DNA from 4 places in the Effusibacillus lacus genome. Region 1 is predicted to be linked to each of the others. Evidence: riboswitches for the same ligand, from Rfam matches in the RefSeq annotation. Region 1 holds a riboswitch; each other region holds the start of a gene.
The links. A riboswitch is a leader RNA that binds a small molecule or an ion and turns the genes downstream of it on or off. The one in region 1 is predicted to bind S-adenosylmethionine.

Region 1 (3,678 bases):
CCGCAGGGATCACGCTTCCCTTTGTTTCTTACGGAGGCACGTCGCTGCTGACCAACTTCATTATCATGGGAATTGTCCAATCGATTGCGATCCGAAGGCGAAAGTTGAGGTTTTAACTTTATGTTTTGTGCAGATTTTTTGTTCGCGGAAAGGTGGCAGTGACAGATGATTGTGCAACCGGCAGATCGGCTCCGGCGGCTGCCCGAGCAATTTTTCTCGGCGCTGGTTCGAAAAGCCAATGCGTATATAGCAGAAGGGTATGACGTGATCAATTTGGGGCAGGGAAATCCCGACCTGCCGACCCCCTCTCACATTGTGGAGTCCATGCGGGAAGCGGTGCTTGACCCTGTGACCCACCGGTATTCTCCTTTTTCCGGGCTGCCGGAATTGAAGGAGGCGATTGCCGACTGGTACAAGAGGGAGTTTGATGTGGATCTTGATCCCGCTTCCGAAGTCGCCATTCTTTTCGGGGGAAAAGTCGGACTGGTGGAGATCAGCCAGTGCTTGCTCAACAAAGGGGATGTGTGCCTGGTACCGGATCCCGGCTATCCTGATTATTGGTCGGGAGTGGCCATGAGCGGCGGGGAGATGGTGATGATGCCGCTTCTGCGGGAGAACCGCTTTTTGCCGGACTACTCAATCATTCCGGAAAATGTGCTGCGGCGCGCGAAGCTGATGTTCCTGAATTACCCGAACAACCCAACGGCTGCGACTGCGAATGAGCAATTTTTCCGGGACACGGTGGACTTTGCCGCACGGCACGGGATTGTGGTCGCCCATGATTTTGCGTATGGCGCAATCGGTTTTGACGGTGAGAAGCCGGTTTCATTCTTGCAGATCCCGGGAGCGAAAGAGGTGGGCGTTGAGTTTTACACCATGTCAAAGACTTACAACATGGCCGGTTGGCGGGTCGGCTTTGCACTGGGGAACCGTGATGTAATCTCTTTGATCAATCTGGTCCAGGACCATTTTTACGTAAGTCTGTTTGCGGCCATTCAACGGGCTTCCATTACGGCACTGCGCTCCTCGCAGGACTGCGTGCGGGAATTGGTGGCCGTTTATGAAAGCCGAAGGGATGTGCTCGTAGACGGCTTGCGGGATTTGGGATGGGATTGCCCCGCTCCGAAAGGCTCTTTCTTCACCTGGGTTCCGATCCCCAATGGTATGGGATCGGTGGAGTTTGCCGACTATGTGCTGGACAAGGCCCATGTGGTGATGGCGCCCGGGATCGGCTTTGGAAAAAGCGGCGAGGGCTATGTGCGAGTCGGGTTATTGGCACCGGAGGACCGGCTGCGGGAAGCGGTCGAGCGGCTGGGGCGGATTGGGCTGTAGTTGTCTCTCAAAAAATTGTCAAAAAAATTATTGACACCTCCTCCTGCCTATCGTATTATTTCTCTAAGTTTACAAATTTTCCAATTGCATAATTAGTTAGACTCTTATCCAGAGCAGGCTGAGGGACTGGCCCGATGACGCCCGGCAACCGGATTCGCAAAAGTGCGGGGTTCCAATGGAACCCGTATCACCGAGAAAGAAACATCTTCCCTTCATGCGGATCAATGGTGCTAACTCCTGCAGAATGTTGCAATTCTGAGAGATGAGAGGCGAGGGATTGATTTGATATACGCCTCTTTTCTTCGGAAAAGGGGCGTTTTTGATTTTGCTTGGCGGTGTTGGTGAAAGGGGTAAACACATGGGGGATTTGAACCAGCAAGATTACGTAGTAGCAACCTATCTCGTACACGGAAGTGGAGATTTTCATAAAAAAGCACAGGGCATTGCAGTAGGTCTGACAGTCGGCTCCTGGACGGATCTGCCTGCCGAGCGCCAGGAACAGATGAAGAAACACCTGGGGCATGTGGTGGCGGTTGAAGAACTGGGCAGAGATGAGGAACGCAATGGGAAAGCGCTGTTAAAGATTGCATATCCAACGTTGAACTTTACGCCGGATATTCCGGCTCTTCTGACATCTGTTTTTGGCAAACTGTCCATGGACGGTGCCATCAAGCTGGTGGATCTTGACTTGCCGGACTCCTACACGAAGCGCTTTCCCGGGCCCAAATTCGGAATCGACGGGGTCAGACAAAGCCTGGGGGTCTATGACCGGCCGCTGTTGATGTCCATCTTCAAATCCTGCATCGGATACGACAGCGAGACGCTGGCGGAGCTGTTCTACCAGCAGGCACTTGGCGGCGTGGATCTGGTAAAGGACGATGAGATATTCTTTGACGATACGTATGCGCCGTTTGAGAAGCGAATTGAGGCCTGTATCAAGGCAGCCGGGCGGGCGGAGACAGAAACGGGCAAAAAAGTGCTTTATGCGGCCAACTTGGCAGGACCTGTAACAGAGATTGTCGAGAAAGCCAAGCGTGCGGTACGGGCCGGGGCCAATGCGTTGCTGCTCAACGTCCTGGCATACGGTTATGATGTGCTGCACCGACTGGCAGCAGACCCGGAAATCAACATTCCGATCATGGCACACCCGGCACTGGCAGGAGCGATTTATCCGTCACCGCAATACGGGATCAGTGCCCCCATCATTCTTGGAAAAATCATGCGGGTGGCAGGCGCGGACCTGGTTCTGTATCCGTCTGCATACGGGTCGGTGGCACTTGAGAGAGAAGAGACTCTGGCGATTGCAGCGGAGTTGCGGAAGGAATCGGGCTTGCTCAAGAGGGTTTTCCCCGTGCCTTCGGCAGGCATTCATCCGGGACTGGTACCCCGTCTTTATGAAGACTTGGGGAACGACCAGGTGATCAATGCGGGCGGCGGGATTCACGGGCATCCGGGTGGTTCCGCAGCCGGAGGCAGAGCGTTTGCTGCGGCGATTGACGCGGTTGTGAAGGGGGAAGGCCTGCAGGAAGCTGCGGCAAAGAGTCCGGAACTGGCCAAAGCACTTGAATTATGGGGAGGGAAATGAGTTTGGCAAACGACAGCAAGTCGATCGTAATCTTTTGTGACTTTGACGGGACGATTACCGAACGGGACATGATCATCTCCCTTATGGAGCGTTTCGGACCGGATGGCTGGGAAGCGATCAAGGATGACATACTGTCCCAACGCATTTCGGTTCAGGAAGGTGTCGGAAAGCTCTTTTCCCTAATACCGTCTGTCAGGCGAGAAGAACTTGTCCAATATGCCAAAGATACTGTGAAAATCCGGAACGGGTTTGCCGAGTTTGTTGCCTATTGCAAGGCCAACGGTATTCCGTTTCTGGTGACAAGCGGCGGCATCGACTTTTTTGTCGAACCGATCCTGACTCCTTATACACAAGTTGAGAGAATCTACTGCAACGGGTCCGATTTTTCGGGCGAGACCATCCAGGTTTTGTGGCCTCACGACTGTGATGATCAGTGCGACGGGGGATGCGGGTTGTGCAAACCTTCCATTCTTAGGGATTACCCGGCGGATCAATATACCAGAGTTGTCATTGGGGACAGCATTACCGATTTGAAAGCGGCACGACTGGCCGACATCGTGATTGCCCGCTCTCTGTTGCTGGAGAAGTGCAGGGCCGAGGGGCTGACGCATGAGCCGTTTCAAGATTTTTATGATGTGTTGGAAAGCATTGAACGATTGCAAAAGCAATCAAAGAGCACAAGCCGCGACAAGGCACCGGATGTGCCGGGTCGCGCTATGGAGGAGGTGTCCGTATGAGCCTGTACACTTTTTATCAGGAAG
Region 2 (3,678 bases), on a different contig from region 1:
GCGTGCGGAACTGCGGTTGCCCCGACTTTCAGGGTTACTTCCTTCTTATCGCCGCCAGCAGCCGGTGCCGGAGTCTCTGCGTTTTCTTTCTTGCCGCATGCGGACAGCGAGAACGCAAGTGTAAGGGAGAGTAGTGGTACAAGCCATTTTTTCATAGTTTAAAATTCCCCTTTCCGTGTTTGATGCTTTCATTTTTGTTTATATGAATCCCCGCGAACATTCCCAAAATCGGGGACACCCGCGAGTACATCATATATACCGTCTGGAATTATTTCCGGCTGAAACGGAGAACCAGCCAATCGCCGATGGACTGCAGAATTTGCACCAGGACGATCAGTATGGCGACCGTTACCAACATGACATCTGTTTGAAAGCGCTGATAGCCATACCGTATGGCCAGATCCCCCAAACCGCCCCCGCCGATAACGCCTGACATTGCGGTATATGACACCAATGCCACAGTCGTAATTGTAATGCCGGCGATCAGTCCGGGACGGGATTCAGGCAGCAGAACCCTTGAAATGATTTGCCAGTGGGTTGCCCCCATCGATTGGGCTGCTTCGATGACTCCCTTGTCCACTTCCCGCAAAGAAGTTTCCACAAGCCTTGCGAAAAATGGGGCCGCGCCAATCACAAGCGGTGGAATCGAACCCTGGATCCCGAGGGATGTCCCGACAATCAGCTTGGTAAAAGGAATCAACAGAATCATCAGAATGATAAACGGTACGGACCGCAGGATATTGACCACAAAGGAAGCGGTTGCGTAGAACAGCCGGTTTTCCAATAACTGTCCTTTGGAAGTCAGGAACAACAACACTCCCACCGGAAGACCGATGATAACGGTAAACAATGCGGACAGGCCCAGCATAATGAGCGTGTCTATCGTCGCCATTCCAATTTCCGCCCATTCGAGGTTCACAAAGCTGATTTCCAATTCAGATCACCTCCACTTCGAGTCCACGGTTCCGAAGCGCAGTCACCGTGTTCACAATCTGCTCTTTCTTGCCGTCCAGTTCAACCACCAGCTGTCCGTAAGGTGTGTCTTTCATGCGGGAAATGGTGCCCTGCAGGATATTGAAAGAAGCCCCGGTTTCCATCATGGTTTCGAACAAGACCGGTTGATAAGTTTGTTCCCCAAGGAACGTGATCCGAACAATCGTCCGGTCTCCAACCGCTTTCTCGTGGGCCACCGTTTCCTGCAATTCCATCGAATCGGCCACTTGCTCCACAAATTCCTTTGTGGTGGGGTGCTGAGGCCTTAAGAACACATCTGCCACAGGTCCGGTCTCGACTATTTGTCCCCCGTCAATGACAGCCACCCGGTCGCAAATAGAACGGATCACATGCATTTCATGCGTGATCAGCACGATTGTGATGCCCAACTGGCGATTTATGTCCCGCAGCAAGGCCAGAATCGAATTGGTAGTTTGCGGATCCAGCGCTGACGTAGCTTCATCGCAAAGCAGCACGGCAGGATCATTGGCCAGTGCCCTGGCAATGCCCACCCGCTGCTTCTGACCGCCTGACAGTTGGGCTGGATACTTGTCCCGATGCTGCTCCAATCCTACAAGCTTTAACAGTTCCGCTACCTTGCGCTCAATATCCGCTTTTGGACGTCTGGCCAATTGCAGAGGGAACGCAATGTTTTCACCCACCGTGGCGGAAGACAGCAAATTGAAATGTTGGAAGATCATTCCGATTCTCCGGCGTTTCTCCTGCAGTTCCCTGGCAGTAAGCGATGTAAGGTCAACTCCATCCACAATCACCCGCCCGGAAGTAGGTTGTTCCAACAGATTCATGCAGCGGATCAGCGTACTTTTACCGGCACCGGAATGACCGATGACCCCGAATATTTCTCCTTTCCCAATCGACAGGTGAATGCCGCTCAGCGCGGGTACCTCCGATTTTCCGACGATATAGTGTTTATGCAAATCCTGTAATTGGATCATACGTAACACCCCCATTTCCGCTCTGAAGTTTGCCGTCATAGAAAAAACCCTTTTTCTACAGACTGAAAAAGGGCTTTCATTTCGAATGTCCCTTCTCATCTGTCAGGTATTCGGATACCTGAAGGAATTGGCACCATGCCGCCCGTCTAAAGCGATTGCTTCAGACGAACCGGTTGCCGGGCTTCATTGGGCCTGTCCCTCCGCCTCTCTGGATAAGAAGAATTACCGTTTATATGAATTATGAATATTTTATACTAAAAAGACAAATCTCAGTATACCTATTTCATGTCAGTTAGTCAATAAAAAATCCTGCATTAAAAGCAGGTCATGTCCGGCAATTAGGTTTTTCATCGGAGTTCATGTTCTTTTGGTTCCGGCTTCGAATTTGAAGCTGGTAGAGTTTCGACATCAGTTCCCGTTGCTCCCTGTCAGTGAAAAAGACGAACTTGACACCATATTGGAATTGATCGGATGTCGATTTTTTCCATACCAGTTGGCCATAAACCTGTAACTGTTGTTCAGGTAAGTTCACATCAAATTTCCAGATCAATTCTTCACTGACAGGAATGTCACGTTCCGAAACAAAACAGAGTCCTCCTCCGGAGATGTTTCTCAATACGACTTCAAACTGTTTTCCGATAGGCATATACCGGTTGCCAAGCTTTCTTAGTTGAAGCGAACAAAAGGCGTTCAGTGGAATCCTGTAATGCTCCCTCCGCTGCATGCTGATTTCCAGCCTTTACTTTGAGATTAAAGGAGACAGTTTTAAGTTATCAAAATTTTCTTCCGGTCTCCAGTTACTCAAGTCCTATTTTAATGACCCCATTTTGGTAGAGAAAAAGCGTTGCCCGTAGGCAACGCCCAAGATCAGGACGGAATTCTGCAGCCAATCGCCTGTACGATCAGGTCTCCCATCTCAGATGTTGATACTTTGGTGTCTTGGGGACCGGCCAGATCAGCAGTCCGAGCACCCTTTGCGAGAACCTCTTGAACCGACTGTTCAATTATGGCAGCTTCCTGTTCCCACCCGAAGGAATGGCGGAGCATCATTGCCGCTGACAGAATGATTCCCAAGGGATTGGCGATCCCCTTCCCTGCAATGTCCGGTGCTGAACCGTGAATCGGTTCATACAGACCGACTTGTGCCCCAAGGCTGGCAGAGGGCAGCATGCCGATCGATCCTGTCAGCATGGCCGCTTCATCCGACAAGATGTCTCCAAACATGTTCTCGGTAACCAATACGTCAAACTGGCGCGGATTGCGGATCAACTGCATGGCACAATTGTCCACCAGGATATGCTCACACTGTACATCCGGGTAATCTTTGGCAACCTGGTTCACCGTTTCCCGCCAGAGCCGGGATGATTCCAACACGTTGGCTTTATCGACCGAATGCAGAAGCTTTTTTCTGTTTCTGGCAATAACAAATGCCATTCGTACAATCCGTTCAATTTCTTCTGTTGTATAAACCAGAGTATCAGTTGCCTGTTCCCCGCTGACGTGCGGCTTCCTCGACTTGTCTCCAAAATAGATGCCGCCTGTCAACTCACGAACAATCAGCAGGTCCACTTCTGCCAGAACTTCCTCCTTCAAGGTGGAAGCGTGCAGCAGCGGTTCATATGCCTTCACGGGCCGCAGGTTTGCAAAGACCCCTAACTCTTTGCGCATTCTCAGCAAACCGGCCTCAGGACGCAGATTCCCCGGATTCTGATCCCACTTTGGACCGCCT
Region 3 (3,678 bases), on a different contig from region 1:
CGTATCCTTCCATCAGTTTCAGGATCTGCAGGATCGTCAAACCACCCGAGCTGGGCGGCGACATGGAGGCAATCTCATAGCCCCTGTATGTGCCCCGAACCGGTTCTCTTTCCTTCACGGTGTAGTTTCGGAGGTCTTCCATCGTCATGGTGCCGCCGCGCTTTTGCACCTCGGCCACCAGCGCTTCGCCGACCTCCCCGTTGTAAAGCACATCCGATCCCTTCTCCTTGATCAGCTTCAGGGTTTTGGCCAAGTCGGGCTGTACCAGCAGATCGCCTTCCTGCAACGGCGTACCGTTTGGCACGAATACCTGGCCTGCAGTGCCGTATTGCTGCAGCTTTTTGACGTCATCCTTAATGTACATGGCGGTTGCCCAGTTAACGGGAACCCCATTCTCCGCGTAGGCAATGGCCGGGTCGATCACATCCGCCAATTTCATGGTGCCATACTTTGCAAGAGCCGTTTCCACTCCTTTCAGGGTTCCGGGTACGCCCACCGCTTTGCCGCCGGTATGGCGTTCAAACCAGGGAACGGGCTTGCCGTCCTTGTCGAGAAACAGTTTGGGGTCGACGTTTTTCGGCGCCATTTCCCGGCTGTCCAGGATGGTGATCTTGTTCTGGTCCTTGAGATAAATCATCATGAACCCGCCGCCGCCGATTCCCGACATCATCGGTTCGACCACATTCAGTGACAGTTGGATCGCCGCAGCCGCGTCCACCGCGTTGCCGCCTTTTGCCAGAATCTCCTTTCCCGCTTGAGCAGCCAACGGATGGGAGACAGCCACCATACCCTGGGTGGCCCCCAGCATCTTGTCGTCCACCCCGGGCACCCTGGCGAGTGCCGGAGAAGCGCTTGCCAGCATCACTGCGGATGCCAAAGCCAAAGCTCTAACTCTCATAGAATCCCCCCTGGTAGAATAGAAAAAGGCAGTACAAAACTATCGTACCGCCAAATTGAAAGACTATTCAATAGATTCGACAAAAGTAGACGTTACCTGATAGACTTCTACATGTTACCGGTTCACAGCGCGATGGAAGGCTCTACTTTGATTTCCAGCACATCATAAACCGTTTGCAGGTTGTTGAGGGGATACAGGTGAACCCCCGCCACATGGGGCTTCAGAGCATAGTACAGCTCCTGCGCGATTTCAACGCCTGCTTCACGGCCACCCGCCTCAACCCGATCAATGATTTCCCGGCGGATTGTAATACCGGGAACTTTCTCATTCAGGAAGCGGGCTTGCTTGGCGCTTTTGAGCGGCAAAATACCGTAGAGTACGTAGACAGGAAGGCCCTCTTTTACCACCCGTTCCTGGTACCGCAGGGCCGTTTCCACATCGAACACGGGCTGGGTCTGTACGAATCTGACGCCGGCTTCCACCTTTGCCCGGAGTTTGGAGAACTCCACTTCCTGATCGTCCGCTCCAGGATTGGCCGCACCGCCGATAAAGAAGTCAGTTGGGGCATTCAATGCTTTGCCCGCCAGGTCGGAACCTTCGTTCAAACGCTTTGCAATCTTCACAAGTCCGATGGCATCCACTTCAAATACACCCCGTGCTTCCGGATGATCGCCCCGGCTGGGCTGATCGCCCGTGAGGGTCAGGATGTTGCGGACACCAAGTGCGGCTGCCCCCAGCAGTTCCGACTGCAGCCCCAGGATATTGCGGTCACGGCAGGTCAGATGGAAGATGGCTTCCAATCCCAGGTCTTGCTGTACGATGTGGGAGAGCGCAATCGGACTCATCCGCAGCGTTGCCATCGGGGAATCGGCGATGTTCACCGCATCGACATACCCCCGCAAATGCTTCGCCGTCAGCATGGTCGGCATCGGATCCGCCCCTTTCGGCGGCTCCAACTCCACGGTCACAACGCTTTTTCCAAGACTCAGCTTCTCTCTCAATCCGTGAATCTGATACATAGTTCCACTCCTCTGAAGGTATTGGGAACCTCTCCTCCCGGGGTCTGGCAAAATACGAAAACCTCTTTCTCTGTGAGAAAGAGGTTCGCTATATACGCAGCCAACCCTCTCTCATCTTTCACAGGCCATCCCTGTGTCGGAATTGGCACCGTGCCTGTACTCCGGACAGTTTCCGCTTCTCGTGGCGGTAAATCGAATCCGGGTCGCTCAGGCCGGTTGCCGCGGCTTCATCGGGCCAGTCCCTCAGCCGAACTCTGGATAAGAGCGGTTCTTTTGAAATTGTCAGAAACAAATACTCTATCGAAAGAGTAATGGATACCGGGGTGGTATGTCAATATAATTTTGAGTGGAAAAAAAGCACCCATCTGCTTCCCGGCAAATGGGTGCTTTTTTAAGAAGAGTCCCGACGGCCCCACCTGCGCCATCGGGTGTGACGGCCACATCTGCCGTCCTGCCTGTTGCCTGACGTACCCCGGCCAAACTCCGTCTTTGGCCACGACAAGCGGTGTAAGGTTCGCCCCAACAGATCCCTCATTGCAATCCTTCCGTACAATCCCTACAGCTTGCAGGGGCTGATAATCACCCCATGCAAAACTCCCGTTCCATAAATATACTTTCTTTCATACACTATGTCAAACCAATTTTATTTTTTTTAAAGAGTTAAGAGCGCTTGGCTTTGACGGCCTTTCCCTTCTTCGAACCGGTGGGGGCCGAAACTTTACGGATCTCGCGAATCATTTCGGGCGTCAGTTGCTTGCCAAATGAACGGAACCCGGCCAGTTTGAATCCGTGTTTTCTTGCCAGTTCATCGATTTGCCGCACCTGCTCCACACGAATGTTGCGGCCAAGGGTAAAGCATTCATATCGTTTCTCGAGAGCGAGGATCATCGTTTCTGCCATACAGGCAAAAACAACCCCCTTGGGCAGCCCGAACCGGAACTTCGACTCATACTCTCCCGGCACCTCTACCAGGCCGCCTTCAATCACCAAGACGTCCGGCCGCTGCAACGCCACTGTCTTGGCCACGTCGCGGGGGCGGGCCACATCACACACGACGGAACCCGGGCGCAGATCCTCCGGATACAGGACCGTATCGGCGCTGCCTGTAACGGTCACGACCAGCTCCGCTTTTCGTACGGTATGGCGTGGATCTGTCGAGACATTCACCGTTTTGCCCGATTCGCTCATGATGTAAGAGGCCAACTGCTCCAACTTGGCTTCATCCCTGGCAACCAGTGTCAGTTTCCCCACATGTGGGGCCAGCATCCTCGCGCAGATGGCGCCAATCGATCCGGTTGCGCCAATGACCGCCAAATGGGCTCTCGACGGTTCAATATCCATCAGTACTGCCGCTTGCCGCGTGGCCTGGATGGCAGTTGCCACCGTCAGGCTGTTGCCGGTAGTAACGGGAATCCGCAAATTCTTGGCAATGGTAATCCCAGCGTCTCCCACCACCGATGTAAAGGCACCAAGCCCGAGGATTTTCGCACCTGCCCGTTCCGCCCGGCGGCCTGCCCGGATGATCTTGCGCAGAACCGTCTGCAGCGGCAATTCCAACATCTGTCTGGCTGTCAACGTGGTCGCGACGAAAACCCCCTCCACTTCATTGTGGTCCGACCGGATACCTGCCGAGTGTCCGCAAAAAATCGGCGGGCCAAACCTCATCAATCGTTCCAGAACGGCAGGAGACCAATTTTGCAACGAAGGAAACTTTTTGGCAACATCCGCAGTGTCTTCCGGATGCACAAGAAATCCAAATGT
Region 4 (3,678 bases), on a different contig from region 1:
ATAATTGGCCAACCTCTCCTCAAGGGACAGGCTGGAGACTTCCTTCACTTTGGCCACTTTCTTTTCCCGATAAAAAGCGGTAAATTCGGCGAGTGTCTGTTCATTCGTACGGAACAGCAGTTCTTCTGCCAACCGCCGTTCTTCTTCCGGAATGGACGCGTAGCGCTCCAATTTCTCCGTGTTTACGATTGCATAATCCAGCCCGGCTTTGGTGCAGTGATACAGGAACACCGCATTGAGCACTTCCCGGCCCGCAGGCGGAAGACCAAAGGACACGTTGGAGATTCCAAGAATACTGCCGCACTCCGGCATCGATTCCTTGATCAAACGGATTCCTTCCACCGTCTCCAACGCCGACCCGATATACTGCTCATCCCCTGTGCCTACCGGGAATACCAGCGGATCGAAGATAATGTCCTGCGGATTAACGCCATACTTGTTTACCAGCAGATCATAGGATCGCTTGGCCACTTCCAGCTTGCGTTCCCGGGTAACCGCCATTCCGGTCTCATCGATGGTTCCTACTACTACCGCCGCCCCGTAGCGGGTAATCAGAGGGGCCACTTCCTCAAACCGCTTCTCTCCGTCCTCAAGGTTAATGGAGTTGAGAATGGCTTTCCCTTGCGAATGTTTCAAGCCAAGCTCCATCACCCGCACATCGGTGGAGTCAATCATCAACGGCACTTTCACCTTCTTGACGACATAGTTTAGAAAATTCTCCATGTCGCCATACTCGTCCCGGTCCGGATCGGCCAGACAGATATCGATGATGTGCGCCCCTTTCTTCACCTGGGCGCGGGCAATTTCCGACGCGTCTTCATACAAGCCCTCCGCAATCAGTGTTCGGAACTTCTTGGAACCGATAACGTTCGTCCTCTCTCCGACCATCAAAGGACGGTTGTCCGCTTCCAGATACACTGTCTCAATACCGGAAACGGCCGGCAGGTGTCCTCCGGCTTCCTGTCTGGGCTTGTAATCTTTCAATGCTTCCGCCAGGGCGCGGATATGTTCGGGTGTCGTGCCACAACAGCCCCCCGCAATGTTCAGCCAGCCCAGTTCTGCGAACCCGGCCATTTTTTTCGCCAATGCTTGCGGAGATTCGTGGTAATGTCCGTTCTCATCAGGCAATCCTGCGTTCGGATAGCAGCTGACCCCACACTGGGCCAATTCGGACAGAGTTCGCAGATGGTCCCGCATAAACTCCGGTCCCGTTGCACAGTTAAGTCCCACGGTGATCGGCTTCAAATGTTCCAGCGAGATGTAGAACGACTCGATATTCTGGCCTGCCAGCGTGGTTCCCATTGGTTCGATGGTTCCTGATAACATCAGCGGAAGTTCCTCGCCCAGCTCCTCAAACGCTTTCCTGATTCCAAGACTGCCCGCTTTGACATTGAGAGTATCCTGGGCCGTTTCCAGCAGCAGCATGTCCACCCCGCCCTGAATCAACACTTTGGCTTGCCGGTAATAGTTTTCCATCAACTCTTCAAAGGTGGTTCCGCCGGTCACAGACAACGTCTTGGTGGTGGGGCCCATAGCCCCCGCAACAAAGCGGGGCCATTCCGGCGTCGAGTATTTGCGGGCCGCTTCCACCGCCAAACGGGCAGCCGCCAGGTTGATCTCGTCAGCCTTGTCCTGCAGGTTGTATTCAGCCAGCACCAGCCGGGTGGAACCGAAGGTGTTGGTTTCAATGATGTCGGCCCCCGCTGCCAGGTACTGCTCGTGAATTCCTTGAATCACATCGGGACGTGTCAGATTCAGGTATTCATTGCAGCCTTCGTATTCTTCCCCGCCAAAATCGTCAGCCGTAAGTCCCGCCTGCTGGATCATCGTCCCCATCGCACCGTCAAGGATCAGAATCTTCTTCTTCATTTGTTCGCGCAACAATTGTCCGCGTGCCGTCATGCTTCTCCCCCTTACCTAATGAGGGTCGCCCCCTGCAAACTAAAAACCCTCTCCTGTCAGAGAGGGCCAAACTTCGGTGTCCGCTCCTCCTATCTTCCAGAATGTCAATCTGCTGGAATTAGCACCGTGTGCCGCGCACCGGTTGCTGTGGTATCATCGGGCCAGTTCCCTCCGCCACTCTGGATAGAAGTCTTGCTATTTTGGATTTTAATTTAGTTTGCATGAAACCGGGGCACATGTCAAGATAGTGGATAAGAGGAAAAAACCGGAAAGGGGCTGGACCGAATGAATACCCCGGACAATCAGTTCATCCGCTATGTAATTTTGCTTACCAAGAACCCGGGCCAAAGTCTGACAGAGAATCTGATTCGCGCACATGTGAAACACTTACAGGCCCTGGAGGAAAAAGATCAATTGGTGCTCTGCGGACCTTTTGCCGATTCCAAAGGCGGTATGATCATCATTAAGGCCGCCTCCTATGAAGAAGCAAAACGAATCGCCGAAGCGGATCCGTTTGTACAATCGGGAGCTGAAAGCTACGAACTGCGTGTACTTGAACTCTCCTGCAAAGAGAACCGGCATATGGGAATGGCAGAATAGTCAAATCAGCAAAAAACCTCCCCCTTGCGGGAGAGGTGTAAATCTTTCATTTAATGACTGGACTTGTCAGCGGTTTGCGGCGGGTTGCCGTCTGCGGTGACAATCAGTTTGGCCAGCGCACCTTTTTGAACATGGTTAAACTGGTGGGTTACGATCGGATAAGTTCCTTCCTTCAACACCCTGAACTCAACAACCAGACCGCCAGATGCAGGTACAGTATAAGCTTGCAGGCCGTTCAGCACGTTCTTCGGATTGCCGTCCACATATACGGTGTCAAAAGTGGTTCCTACCACGTGGAAACTGCTGACTTCGTTCGGACCCACGTTGTTGAAGTAGATTCGAACCTTGTCTCCCACTTTGGCATAGAACGGCTTGCTGAGATCCGGATGCTTTCCGTTGAAGAGAACGTATGATGGAACTCCATTCGTCATGTCATTCAGGTCGTTTTCTTTGTAGAATTCAGACTGGGTAATGATGAATTCCCGATTGATTTCTTTGTCGGTGGGATATCCGTCTTTTGGCTCAACGATAATCGTACCGTACATGCCGTTGGCAATATGCAGCAATACGGGCTTGGTTCCGCAATGGTACATAAATACGCCCGGTGTCATAGCCGGATAAGTGAATACGCCTTCTTCATTCGGATGGATATCGGCAAAGTCTTTGCTCGGAGATGCGTGTACCGCATGAAAGTCCATACTGTGGGGGACTTTCGGGTCCAGATTTTTCATTTTGAATTTGATGGTGTCCCCTTCTTTTACTTTGATGACCGGTCCGGGAGCCGTTCCGTTAAAGGTCCAGGCTTTGTACTTTACCCCGGGAGCAATCTCAAGGTCCGTAATCTGGGAAGTCATCTCCACATAGACTTCATGATCACCGGTACGCTTTACAATAACCGGAACTGGGGGTTGGTTAATCCCTTCGTGCAAATTCATATTTGTTGGTGCAGGTTTCGAGTTCTGATTGCTTTGAGCAACGTTCGTGTCACCTGTTTGAGCTGAACAACCGGCCAAAAGTGCTCCTGTTAAAATCAACAATGCAAGCGCTTTCATTTTCATTTCGATTCCCTCCATTTGAATGGTTCGAAGCGCCGGCCCCACTAATCCAGGAGTCAGGAAACCACTTTCTATCTCTTTTGTATTCCCGCACCGGAAGCCCAAGTGTGACTTTTATCAC

Region 2: it holds a riboswitch for S-adenosylmethionine, as region 1 does, so the genes downstream of both, EFBL_RS16760 (methionine ABC transporter ATP-binding protein) here and EFBL_RS01030 (2,3-diketo-5-methylthiopentyl-1-phosphate enolase) in region 1, are expected to answer to the same signal.
Region 3: it holds a riboswitch for S-adenosylmethionine, as region 1 does, so the genes downstream of both, EFBL_RS14575 (methylenetetrahydrofolate reductase) here and EFBL_RS01030 (2,3-diketo-5-methylthiopentyl-1-phosphate enolase) in region 1, are expected to answer to the same signal.
Region 4: it holds a riboswitch for S-adenosylmethionine, as region 1 does, so the genes downstream of both, metH (methionine synthase) here and EFBL_RS01030 (2,3-diketo-5-methylthiopentyl-1-phosphate enolase) in region 1, are expected to answer to the same signal.

Annotation. Positions count from the first base shown of each region.
Region 1 is NZ_BDUF01000004.1:62,101-65,778, forward strand. Features, by position in the region: gene EFBL_RS01020 (FtsW/RodA/SpoVE family cell cycle protein) at 1-116, shown strand, start outside; gene EFBL_RS01025 (pyridoxal phosphate-dependent aminotransferase) at 166-1,332, shown strand; SAM riboswitch class I at 1,434-1,601, shown strand; gene EFBL_RS01030 (2,3-diketo-5-methylthiopentyl-1-phosphate enolase) at 1,691-2,917, shown strand; gene EFBL_RS01035 (MtnX-like HAD-IB family phosphatase) at 2,986-3,654, shown strand; gene EFBL_RS01040 (methylthioribulose 1-phosphate dehydratase) at 3,651-3,678, shown strand, end outside.
Region 2 is NZ_BDUF01000097.1:37,778-41,455, forward strand. Features, by position in the region: gene EFBL_RS16750 (MetQ/NlpA family ABC transporter substrate-binding protein) at 1-155, opposite strand, end outside; gene EFBL_RS16755 (methionine ABC transporter permease) at 269-892, opposite strand; gene EFBL_RS16760 (methionine ABC transporter ATP-binding protein) at 936-1,949, opposite strand; SAM riboswitch class I at 2,042-2,168, opposite strand; gene EFBL_RS16765 (PilZ domain-containing protein) at 2,275-2,673, opposite strand; gene leuB (3-isopropylmalate dehydrogenase) at 2,817-3,678, opposite strand, start outside.
Region 3 is NZ_BDUF01000084.1:20,216-23,893, reverse strand. Features, by position in the region: gene ggt (gamma-glutamyltransferase) at 1-898, opposite strand, end outside; gene EFBL_RS14575 (methylenetetrahydrofolate reductase) at 1,021-1,917, opposite strand; SAM riboswitch class I at 2,026-2,182, opposite strand; gene EFBL_RS14570 (shikimate dehydrogenase) at 2,578-3,678, opposite strand, start outside.
Region 4 is NZ_BDUF01000003.1:80,267-83,944, forward strand. Features, by position in the region: gene metH (methionine synthase) at 1-1,902, opposite strand, end outside; SAM riboswitch class I at 1,989-2,092, opposite strand; gene EFBL_RS00585 (YciI family protein) at 2,188-2,502, shown strand; gene EFBL_RS00590 (multicopper oxidase domain-containing protein) at 2,553-3,554, opposite strand.